One region of the Halomonas kalidii genome, then DNA from elsewhere that is predicted to be linked to it. Evidence: predicted binding sites of a transcription regulator. Region 1 holds the regulator's gene; the other holds the start of a gene.
What was found. The regulator sigma-54, encoded in region 1, starts transcription at its own class of promoters, with help from an activator protein. The targets are predictions, from matches to a motif close to TGGCACNNNNNTTGCTNT.
Positions count from the first base shown of each region.

Region 2: QLQ85_RS15770 (HAD-IIB family hydrolase) is a predicted target of sigma-54. The motif match lies at 2,269-2,286, and genes of this name have one in related genera.

Region 1 covers NZ_JASCQN010000025.1:275,177-281,034, forward strand. The annotation lists gene QLQ85_RS05905 (HPr family phosphocarrier protein) at 1-119, opposite strand, end outside; gene rapZ (RNase adapter RapZ) at 123-1,043, opposite strand; gene ptsN (PTS IIA-like nitrogen regulatory protein PtsN) at 1,093-1,563, opposite strand; gene hpf (ribosome hibernation-promoting factor, HPF/YfiA family) at 1,570-1,878, opposite strand; gene QLQ85_RS05925 (RNA polymerase factor sigma-54) at 1,980-3,395, opposite strand; gene lptB (LPS export ABC transporter ATP-binding protein) at 3,546-4,271, opposite strand; gene lptA (lipopolysaccharide transport periplasmic protein LptA) at 4,280-4,807, opposite strand; gene lptC (LPS export ABC transporter periplasmic protein LptC) at 4,804-5,406, opposite strand; gene QLQ85_RS05945 (KdsC family phosphatase) at 5,411-5,858, opposite strand, start outside.
Region 2 covers NZ_JASCQN010000049.1:50,298-56,155, forward strand. The annotation lists gene QLQ85_RS15765 (glycosyltransferase family protein) at 79-1,299, opposite strand; gene QLQ85_RS15770 (HAD-IIB family hydrolase) at 1,296-2,231, opposite strand; gene glyA (serine hydroxymethyltransferase) at 2,448-3,713, opposite strand; gene QLQ85_RS15780 (hypothetical protein) at 3,845-5,245, opposite strand; gene QLQ85_RS15785 (ABC transporter permease) at 5,333-5,858, opposite strand, start outside.

The sequences.
Region 1 (5,858 bases):
CGGCCGCCGTGGCTCACGATGACCCTGGCCTGGAAGGGCTGGCAGCACTGGACCAGCTTGGTGGCGGCGCGGGCGTGCAGGCCACGCCGATTGTTCAGGGTAAGCTTGCGTTGCGGCACGCCTCAGGTTCCTTCGTCATCGTTCTCGGCCGGTGGTGGCTCCGACGGGCGGGGGAGGATGTTGTGAATGCCCAGTTCGCGATGGCGTAGCCGCACACTGGGACAATGCCCGGCGAGGTGCCGGGCCAGTCGTTCGGCCAGGTGGACCGAGCGGTGCTGGCCGCCGGTGCAGCCGATGGCCACGGTCAGGTAGCTGCGATGGCTGGCCTGGTAGGCGGGCAGCCAGCGCTCCACCCAGGCCAGGATATCGTCATGCATCTCGCCGACGATGGGGTAGCCGTCGAGGAACTCGATGACCGCGGCGTCGCGGCCGGTGTACGGCCGCAGTCGGGGGTCCCAATAGGGGTTCGGCAGGCAGCGGGCGTCGAAGACGATGTCGGCATCGAGCGGCACGCCGCGCTTGAAGCCGAAGGACTCCACCGTCAGGGTCAACTGGTCGGTCCGGTGGTTGGCCACCTGGTCGCTGATTCGCCGACGCAACTCGTGCACCGAGAGTCGCGAGGTATCGATCACCAGGTCGGCCAGGTCGCGAATCTCGGCGAGCGCCGTCTCCTCGGAATCGATGGCCTCGGCCAGGGTCATGTCGCTGTCCCGTGTCAGCGGGTGACGGCGGCGGGTGGCCGAGTAGCGCTCGAGCAGGATGCGGGCATCGGTGGTGAGGTAGATCACCTGGCCGTCGATTCCGCGCGCGCGCACTTCCTCCAGCAGGGTGGGAAAGCGCTCCAGTGCATGGGGCAGGTTGCGCGCATCGATGCTCACCGCGATCGAGGTGTGGGGCGAGTGATCGCTGCTGAGTTCGTCCACCAGCGGGCCGAGCAGCATGGCCGGCAGGTTGTCGATGGCGTAGTAGCCGAGGTCCTCGAGGGCCTGCAGTGCGATCGACTTGCCGGAGCCGGATCGGCCGCTGATGATCACGAGCTGCATGGCGGGTCTCCTGGTCGTGTGACTGGCCGGGTGGCCCGGTGAGCGACGATCAGCCCGAGGACTGTCGTCGGATCGCCTCGATGAGTCGCTCATGGAGCTCGCGCTGGCTCGCGCTCTTGCGCAGCCGGCCGCGGGTCTCGGCATCGTTCATCACGCCCGCGACCTGGGCCAGCAGCGCGAGGTGGGCATCGTCGGCCTCTTCCGGTACCAGCAGCACGAAGATCAGGTCAACCGGCTCGCCATCGATGGCGTCGAAGTCGATCGGCTCGGCCAGCTTCAGGAAGCCGGCAAGGGGAGCCTTGCAGTGCGGGTCGCGGGCATGGGGAATGGCGACGCCGTTGCCGATACCCGTGCTGCCCAGCCGCTCACGGCCGATCAGGCGGCCGAAGACTTCCTGGCTGTCGAGGCTCGGTGTGTTCTGTGCGATGAAGGTGCTGAAGAATTCCAGTACCCGCTTCTTGCTTCCCCCGGGCACGCCGAACAGGGTGCGCTCGGGGGGCAGGATGGCTTCGAGTGTCATGATGGATCAGCGGGCACCGGCGCCCTGGGCGCGGGCCTGGACCTTCTCCTTGTGCTTGACCAACTGGCGGTCCAGCTTGTCGGCGAGCGCATCGATGGCGGCGTACATGTCACCGTCCATGGCCTCGGCGTGCAGATCGGCACCGGCGGCATGCAGGGTGCAGGCGGCCTGCTGGCGTTCCTTCTCGACGGAGAGCGTTACCTGCACGGTGGTGATGTTGTCGTAGTGGCGTTCCACGCGAGTGAGCTTTTCGTTCACATAGTCACGCAGGGCGTCGGTCAGTTCCACATGATGGCCGGTGATGTTGACTTGCATGACACGCTCCTTCGTCCTTCGATTGGTGCCTCGATTGTAACCCTTTTTCCTGCCCTGCAAACCCCCTGCTGAGGGCGATGCCAGCGGCGACTGGCGCTCACTCACCTTAGCCGCTTGCGCTCGCTGGAGGAGGCGATGCCCATGGCCTCCCGATACTTGGCCACGGTCCGCCGCGCGACGCTGATGCCGGCCTCCTCGAGCAGCGTCACCAGCTTGCTGTCGGAGAGCGGCTTGCGTGGCGGCTCCTCCTGGATCAGCTTGCGGATGCGGGCGCGGATCGCGGTGCTCGAGTGAGCGTCGCCATCCCCGTTGCCGACCTGGCTGGAGAAGAAATACTTCAGCTCGAAGACGCCGCGGGGGGTGTGGATGAACTTCTGGGTGGTGACTCGCGAGATGGTCGATTCGTGCATCTCCACGGCCTGGGCGATATCGGCCAGTATCAATGGCCGCATCGCCTCCTCGCCCTGCTCGAGGAAGTCGAGCTGGCGCGCCATGATCTCGCGTCCTACCCGCAGCAGGGTGTCGTTGCGGCTGGAGAGGCTCTTCATCAACCAGCGGGCCTCCTGCAGGTGATTCTTGAGGAACTGGTTGTCCTGGCTCTTGTCGGCGCGGCGAATCAGTGCCGCATAGTCGGGTTGGATGCGTAGCCGTGGCAGGGCCTCGGGGTTGAGCTCCACCTGCCAGCCGCGGTTGTCGTGACGGGCGACCAGGTCGGGAATGACGTAGTCGTTGTCGGATTCCGAATAGCGACTGCCCGGCCTCGGGTCCAGTGAGCGCACCAGGGCGATCACCTCGTCGAGGGCATCGTCATCGAGGCCGAGTCGGCGCTTGAGCAGGCGGCGGTCGTCACCGGCCAGCGCTTCGAGAAACTGGCGCACCAGGCGCCGGGCCTGGGGCAGCAACGGGGTGTCGTCGGGCAGGGCGGCGAGTTGCAGCATCAGGCATTCGCGCAGGTCCCGGGCGAAGATGCCGGTCGGCTCGAACTGCTGCAGGCGCAGCAATACCTGCTCCACCTCGCGACTCTTGAGTCCCTCGAGCCCCTGGTTCTTGAGCCCGTCACGCAATTCGTCGAGCGGCTGGGCCAGGTAGCCGGCGCCGTTCACGGCATCGATCAGGCTCTCGGCGATGTGTCGCTGACGTTCGTCCAGGTCGGTCATGGCCAACTGCCAGGCGAGGTGGTCCTGCAGGCTCTGGCCCGAGGCCTGGCGCTCGAAGTCTGGGCCCTCGCCGCTGCCGGCGGGAGAGGCGCCCAGATCCTGGTAGGTGTCCGACCAGTCGCTGTCGACCGAGAGTTCGCTGGGGATCTCGCTGGCCCAGTCGTCATCGGCAGGCTCGCTCGCTGCCTGTTCGCCGAAGCCGTCATCGAGCTCCAGCATGGGGTTCGACTCCAGGGCCTGCTGAATCTCCTGGCGCAGGTCCAGGGTGGAGAGCTGCAGCAGGGCGATGGCCTGCTGCAGTTGAGGCGTCATGGTCAGCTGGGTGCCGACACGCAGTTGCAGGGATGCTTTCATGGCCATGAGAGGTGTGTGCTCATTCGCCGAAAACCCCCACCCTAGTCCGCTGCCCGGCGCGTTGCAAGTCTTTTATTAGCAATAAGCATGCCATCGGCAATTTTCATGCCGCCATGCTGCAATAGCCTTTATATCAGTAAGTTGCGGTAGATGTGGTCAGAGGCGGAAGTCTTCGCCGAGGTACACTTCACGCACCCGCTGGTTGGCCAGGATCGCCTCGGCATCGCCCTCGGCGATGATCTGGCCGTCGCCGACGATGTAGGCGGTATCGCAGATATCGAGGGTCTCGCGCACGTTGTGGTCGGTGATCAGGACGCCGATATCACGGGCCTTGAGCTGACGGATGATGGCCTTGATCTCGCCCACCGAGATGGGGTCGACCCCGGCGAAGGGTTCGTCGAGGAGGATGAAGGCGGGTTCCGTGGCCAGCGCCCTGGCGATCTCCACCCGGCGCCGCTCGCCGCCGGAGAGGCTCATGCCGAGGTTGTCGCGGATATGGGTGACATGGAAGTCCTCGAGCAACTGCTCGAGCCGTGCCCTGCGCCCTGTGCGGTCGAGGTCCTGGCGGGTCTCGAGGATCGCCATGATGTTGTCGGCCACCGAGAGCTTGCGGAAGATCGAGGCTTCCTGGGGCAGATACCCGATACCGGCCCGGGCTCGTTCGTGCATGGCGGCCTTCGTCAGGTCGAGGTCGTCGATGTGGACCTCGCCGGCATCGGCGCGAACCAGCCCGACGATCATGTAGAAGGAGGTGGTCTTGCCGGCCCCATTGGGGCCGAGCAGGCCGACGATGCTGCCTTGGCCGATGGCCAGGCTGATGTCCTGCACCACGCGGCGGCGCTTGTAGCTCTTGGCCAGATGGCTGGCGCGGAGTGTCTTCATGTCGTCCCTTATTGCTCGGGCTGCAGGGTCATGCGTATGCGCTGGCGCTCTTCGACGCCCTCGGCCTCCGAGCGGGCCTGGACCACGCGCCGATCGAGGAAATACTCGAGATAGCCGCCGTCGAAGGTGTCGCCGCCCTGGTGCAGCTCGGCGCGATCGATCAGTTCCACCCGCCGCTCGGCGACGTAATAGACGATGGTGCGTCCCCAGCCGCGCACGAGTGGCTCGTCAGGTGCCGGCAGCTGCTCGATGTAGGCGCGTTCGCCGGTGGCGATGGCGTGAGAGAGTTCGCCCGACGCGTTGCGGCGGATCTCGACCCGGTCACCGGTCAGTTGCATGCTGCCCTGGCGGATGTCCACGTCGCCGGTATAGACGGCGGTGCCGGCGCGGTCGTCGAGATCGAGCTGGTTCGCCTCCACCTCGATGGGAGCGCTGGCGTCGCCCTCCAGGGCCTGCGCCGAGGGAGCGACCAGGACCGTGAGGGCCAACCCGAGCAGTGCCGGGGCCAGCAGGGAGGCAGGGGGCTGTCGCGTCATGGCTCGGGGTCCTCGTCGGTGGGGGATAGCGTCTCGGGCGGATGGTGACCGCGGACATTGTCGGTCAGGCGGGCGCGATTGTCATGGATCCAGGCGTCGAAGCGCTCACCGCGCATGCGCTGGGGCGGTTGGCGCAGCAGCGCCGGGGCTTCGCTCCAGGCGTGGCCGGTGTCGGCATCGAAGTGCAGGATATCGGTGTCGAGTTGCCAGTGCTCCTCGGGAGCGTGCAGGCGGGCGTCGCCGGAGAGGGTGAGGGGATTGCCGCCGGCGCCCAGGGTGCCGACCTTGCCCTGGCTGAACCAGATGCGCCCCGAGCTGTCGATCAATCGCGCCTCCGGTGTCTGCATGCGCGTGACGTCGTCGTGGGGGGTGTGCACCAGGCGCGGGGTGTCCAGGCGCTGGTGAGCCTGGCCCTCGGCGTCGAAGCGGGTCAGGCGAACGCCCTCGAGGTAGTAGTCCGGTTCGCCGGCCTCGTGGCGGGGCACCGGCCCGGGCTCCCGGGGGCTGCGCTGGTCGAGCAGGGCGAGCACGCCACCGAGGGCCAGCAGCAGCAGGAACAGCCAGACCCGAAATGACGGGCGCGGCAGGCGCAGTGCCATGGCCTCAGTCGGCTCCGTGCAGGTAGGTGTCGATCACGGCGTCCCAGTGTCCCTGGGCCTGGAGCAGGGCGTCGCAGATCTCTCGCACCGCGCCATGGCCGGCGGCGCTCTCGGTGACCCAGTCGGCGTGCTTGCGGATGTAGGAGGGGGCGCCGGGGACGCTGATGCCGACGCCGGCGCGCTTGATGGCGCCGACGTCCGGCATGTCGTCGCCGCAGTAGGCGACCTGGTCCAGTTCGAGGCCGAGGCGGCTGCACAGTTCGCGCAACATGGGTAGCTTCTTCTCCACCCCCTGGTAGACGTGCTTGATGCCGAGGGCGGCGGCGCGCCGGCTGACCATCGGCGAATCGCGGCCGGTGATCAGCGCCACCTCGAGTCCGGCACGCTTGAGCAGCTTGATGCCGTGGCCGTCGTGGGTGTGGAAGGCCTTGATCTCGATACCGTCGGCCTGG
Region 2 (5,858 bases), on a different contig from region 1:
ACCATGCCTTCAGCATACTGGATCAAGCCGGCTCGCGCCCTGCCCGATGCGGACTCGGTGGTGGGGGCTTGCGCTGGATCATACCTGGCCGGCGTTGTCGCATTCCACGGCCTCGGCCATGCGTTGCGGCAACTCGGGAATCGCCGCCTTGACACGGTTCCAACTGGGGATGAAGGGCCGCTCGCCGGGGTTGTCGAGGAAGGCACTGCCCGCCTCGAGCAGGTTGGCGGCGAACAGCTCCACCGCGCGTTCCTCGTCGTGGCGATCCAGGCTCAGGCCGTTCATCACCGCATCGTGGTCGTAGGCCTCGATCAGGTCCAGCGCCAGGCGATAGTAGGTGGCCTTGAGGGTACGAAAGCCCTCGGCGCTGAAGGTCACGCCCTGGGTCGCCAGCTTGCGGTAGAGTGCCTTGGCGATATCCAGGCTCATGCGGTTGAGCCCGCTCGAGGCGTCCTCTTCCGAGACCGGCTGGTGCTTGTGATCGTAGGCGTCGGCCAGGTCGACCTGGCACAGCCGCTTGGTCGAATAGTTGCGGTGCACCTCGGAGAGCACGCCGATCTCCAGGCCCCAGTCGGCGGGGATGCGGATGCCGTCGAGCACCTCGGCACGCATCGAGAACTCGCCGGAGAGCGGGTAGCGGTAGCTGTCGAGGTACTCCAGGTAGGGCAGCGGCCCGTGCATCTTCTTGAGCGCCCGCAGCAGCGGCGTGACCATCAGCCGCGAGACCCGGCCGTTGAGCCGCCCCTGGGCGATGCGCGGGTAGTAGCCCTTGCAGAACTCGTAGTTGAAGTGGGGGTGGGCGACCGGATAGAACAGCCGCGCCAGCATCCCGCGATCATAGGTGAGGATGTCGCAGTCGTGCAGGGCGACCACGGCGCCACGCTGCGAGGCCTGCACATAGCCGGCGCAGTACCAGACGTTGCGGCCCTTGCCGGGCTGCTGGGGGGCCAGCCCCTGGGCCTCCAGCTCGGCATCCAGCGTCCGCAGCCGGGGGCCGTCGTTCCACAGGATGCGGTGGTGCTGGGGCAACGCCGAGAAGAACTCCCGGGCGTGGAGGAACTGGCCACGGTCGGCGCGATCGAGCCCGATCACCACCTCGCCGAGGTAGGGTACCCGGGCGATCTCGTCGACGATATGCGCCAGTGCCGGCCCCTCGAGCTCCGAGAACAGCGACGGCAGGATCAGGCTCATGGGCCGGCGTGCCGAGAACCGCACCAGGTCGGCCTCGAGCTCGGCCAGCGGGCGACGGGTCAGGTTGTGGAAGTCGGTGACGATGCCGTTCTGGTGGAAGTCACTCATGCCGCCTCCCCCGGGGCTTCACGCCCGCCGAGCCGATGGGTTGCTTGAGCCTCCGCCGGTATCACCCGGCGGTCGGCTCGCCCCCACCAGTAGGCCACCCCCTCGGCCCAGCCGGCGGGGCCGGTCGCCTCGCTGCGGTAGAGCGCCGGCTGCTGCGGCGACACCTCGAGCCCATGACAGCCGCGGATCACCACCGCCTGGTCGACGCTCTCGAGCATGGCGATATCGTTGGGGCCGTCGCCGAGCCCCAGGCTCAGGGGACGGCTGCCGCGCAGCGCCTGGAAGCGCTCGATCAGCCAGCTCACGGCGCTGCCCTTGTGGGACTCGCCGGTGACATGCCAGAAGCGCCCGCCGCGGACCAGGCGCAGGCCGTCGCCCTCGAGCCCCTCCCGGAAGGCCACGAGCCCGTCGTCGTCATCGGCCCAGATCAGCGGTTCGCTGCCTTCGCGCATCCGCGCCAGTCGCGCCTCGGGTTCCGCCAGGCCGGTGAAGTCGGTCAGCTCCTCCAGCGACATCTCGCTCATGGTGGTGAAGGTGACACCGAGCCGTTCACGCCATACCGCGAGCCGCTTGCGGATGAAGCCGATGTCCACCCCCAGGGTCTTGATCACCAGGCCGTCGGGGCCGGGGCCGCGATCCAGCCGGGCGTGGCACCAGGCCGGCGGCAGCCCGGCCACGGCGCCGTTCTCGGCGATGAAGGGGGTGTCCGCCAGGCCCATGGCCCGGCGCAGCGGCACGATCTCGCTGCGGGTCTTGCTGGTCACCGGGATCACCGGCACCCCGAGCGCTTTAAGCCGGGCGAGCCAGGGCCGTGCGGGCGACCAGTCGTAGCTGTGGTGATCGAGCAGCGAACCGTCCAGGTCGGTGAAGAGCAGACGCGGGCGCAGGGCGGGGTCCTGGGTGACCGAGTCACGGGAAGGGTGCTGGGGCATGGCGTGTCGGCTCCATGGTGGTGAAGTCGACATGCCTGATGCAGGGAGCGTGCCAGTCAGGGCGATAACCGGCACGCAACGGCGTCTCACCACCGACCGTCCGGCAGCGGCAACCGCTGCCGGATGACGGCGCACACCGGAGAAGTACATGAAAACGCCCCCTCGTGGTGCACCATGAGGGGGCGTCGCGTGCGGGGCGCTCTCGAGCCCGGCTCCTCAGCGATAGACGGGGAAGCGGTCGCAGACGGCCTCGACCTTCTCCTTCACCTCGGCCTCGATGGCGGCGGTATCATCGCCGGCAGCCATGACGTCGAGGATGTCGCTGATCCAGCCGGCCAGCTCGCGGCATTCCGCCTCACCGAAGCCACGGGTGGTCACCGCCGGGGTGCCGATACGCAGGCCCGAGGTGACGAAGGGGCTCTGGGGGTCGCCCGGCACGGCGTTCTTGTTGACGGTGATGTGGGCGCGGCCCAGGGCGGCGTCCGCGTCCTTGCCGGTCAGCCCCTGCTTGATCAGCGAGAGCAGGAAGAGATGGTCCTCTGTGCCGCCGGAGACGATGTCGAAGCCGCGCTCGATGAACACCCCGGCCATGGTCTGGGCGTTCTTGACCACCTGCTGCTGGTAGGTCTTGAAGTCCGCTGCCATGGCCTCCTTGAAGCAGATCGCCTTGGCGGCGATGACATGCTCCAGGGGACCGCCCTGGATGCCCGGGAAGACCGCAGACTGCAGCTTCTTCTCGATGTCGGCGTCGCCCTCACTGGAGAGGATCAGGCCGCCGCGCGGGCCGCGCAGGGTCTTGTGGGTGGTGGTGGTGACCACATGGGCGTGGGGCAGCGGGGTCGGGTAGACACCGGCGGCCACCAGGCCGGCCACGTGGGCCATGTCGACCAGCAGATAGGCACCCACCTCGTCGGCGATCTCGCGGAACTTCGCCCAGTCGATGATCTGGGAGTAGGCCGAGAAGCCGGCGATGATCATCTTCGGCCGGTGCTCGCGGGCGAGTCTGGCGACCTCGTCGTAGTCGATGCGACCGTTCTCGTCGATGCCGTACTGCACGGCGTTGTAGTGCTTGCCGGAGAAGTTGGGACGGGCCCCGTGGGTCAGGTGGCCGCCGGCGTCCAGGCTCATGCCCAGCACGGTGTCGCCCGGCTTGACCAGCGCCTGGAAGACGGCGCCGTTGGCCTGGGAGCCCGAGTGGGGCTGGACGTTGGCGTAGGTCGCACCGAACAGCTCCTTGGCATAGTCGATGGCCAGCTGCTCGACGATGTCGACGTATTCGCAACCGCCATAGTAGCGCTTGCCGGGATAGCCTTCCGCGTACTTGTTGGTCAGCTGGCTGCCCTGGGCCTCCATCACCCGGGGACTGGCGTAGTTCTCGGAGGCGATCAGCTCGATGTGCGCTTCCTGACGCGCGCTTTCCTTCTGCATCGCATCGAACAGGGCATCATCGAAACCGGCAATCTGCATGTCACGGCTGAACATCGGCGGGAAACCTCGCATCACGGGAAGAATCTGAGCTCCGCATGATACCCCAGCCCATGACGGCTTTCACTTGAAAGGCCGTCATGGGCATCACCATCTTTTCTCATGCAGGCTTTAGCCAGGCTACAGCGTCAGCGGGTCTCGACGCTCAGCGACAGCCTGTCCGGCACGCCCATGGGATCGTCGGTCCAGGTCGCCAGGTTGCTCTCCGCCGGCAGGGTGATGTCGATCGCCAGTTCGCTGGCGCTGCCCTCGAGCAGGTCGACCAGCCCCATCAGGATAGACTGCACCTGGGCGCCGAACATCATGCCGAACCCCTGGGCCTGGGTGCGTAGCTGCTCGATGTACTGGGCCTCCGTCACCCCCTCCATGGCGGCGCCCAGGGTGGCCAGGCGGGCGAACAGCCCCTGGTCGGCGAGCGTCAGATGGAGATCGCCGCCCAGCAGCGTGGCCGCCTCGAGCAGATCGCTATCGGCGAAGACATCGGCCGGGGCGACGCCGTCGGGCAGCACCACGGGCAACTCGATGTCGAAGAGCAGGCGCAAGGCATCATGGGCGGTCACACGGCTCTCGCTGCTCAGGACGCTGCGACCGCCCTCCTCTTCCCAGTCGCCGAGGAAGGCGGCATCCAGCCGCAGCTCGCCGCTGCCGTCGGTGAGCACGTTGCTGGCCATGCGCAGTCGGGTCCGCTCCTCTTCCGGGGCGAGTGCGATCATGCGTGCCAGATCGACATGGAAGTCCTCGAGGCTCAGGCCGCCCGAGCCATCGCCGAAATCTCCATCGAGATCCAGGGCCGCCAGCGTGCCCACCAGACGGTCCGAGGCGATATCGAGGTCACGCAGGGCCAGCAGGGCCAGGCTCTCTTCCTGGTCGCCATCCAGCCCGGCCAGACCCTCCAGGCGCAGGGAGCCGAGGGTGAAGGAGCCGCTTCCCAGGTCGTCCAGGTCCTGCCCGGTGCCGGCCACGTCGGTGATCTCCAGCATGCCGATGGCGTCGTGGGCCAGCGACTCGCCACGCACCCTGGCGATGGTCAGGCGGCCCTCGCTCCCGCGGAAGGCCGCCCCCTGGAAGAGCTCCTCGGCGAGTTCCGAGGCCAGGTCGATGACGATGTCGTCGATGGCCAGGCTGCCGAAGCTCACGTCTTCCGGCACCAGGTCGCCATACAGCGGGAAGACCGCCTGGGACGGCTCGCCGAGCACGATGCGCTCGGCACTCATCAGCGGCAGCTCGGTCAGGCCGTCCTCGATCCGCAGCCCCTCGAGGATCACCTCGTCCGGGCTGTCGTAGTCACCGTTGACGATGTAGCGGGCGAGACGCAGGCGCTCGCCCTCGTCGGTCTCGAAGACCAGATCCTCGGCGGTGGCACGGCTGCGCAACAGCGCCCCGGAGACCTCGCCGAGCTCGACACTGCCGTGACCACCGAACATGGCACGCAGGTCGGCCTCCAGGCGCTCGGGTTCGTCGGCCAGCGCCGATGCTGCGGCCAGCAGCAGGGAGACCCCGGCGATCAGGGGCCAGCGGGAATCGGGCACGGAACACCTCCGGTGTGAACGGTTCATCTGGTTGAGTCTAACCCGAGAGCCCGAGCCCCGCCCCGTATCGCTGCAGGGAGCGTCGACTCAGGTCTCGCCGAGCAACCCCAGGCTCGCCGCCGGCGCCTGACGACGCAGGCTTCGGGAGAGCAGGTGGCCGATGGTGCCGATCGCGAGCGCCCCGCCCAGCGGCAGCACCAGCCACAGCCAGCCGTGCAGCCGCGGCGTCAGGTCGAACCAGGCCAGGTAGATGGCGGCCGTGGCGAGTTCGGCCAGCAGCGCCCCCATCAGGCCGCTGGCCAGCCCCAGGATGGCGAATTCGGCCCCCTGGGCCCGGGAGAGCAAGCGGTTGCCGGCGCCGAACACCCGCAGCAGGCCGCTCTCGTGGGCACGCACCGGCCGGCTGGCGGTCAGGGCGGCATAGAGCACGCTGACGCCGGCCAGCAACACGAAGCCGAGCACCAGCTCCACCGCCCGGGTCACCTGGGTCAGCACCTCGCGCACCTGGCCGAGGATGGCCTCGATATTGAGCAGCGAGACCCCCGGGAACTCCCGCACCAGGCGGCGCAGGGTGTCGCCGTCGTCGCCGTCCAGGTGGAAGGCGGTGATATAG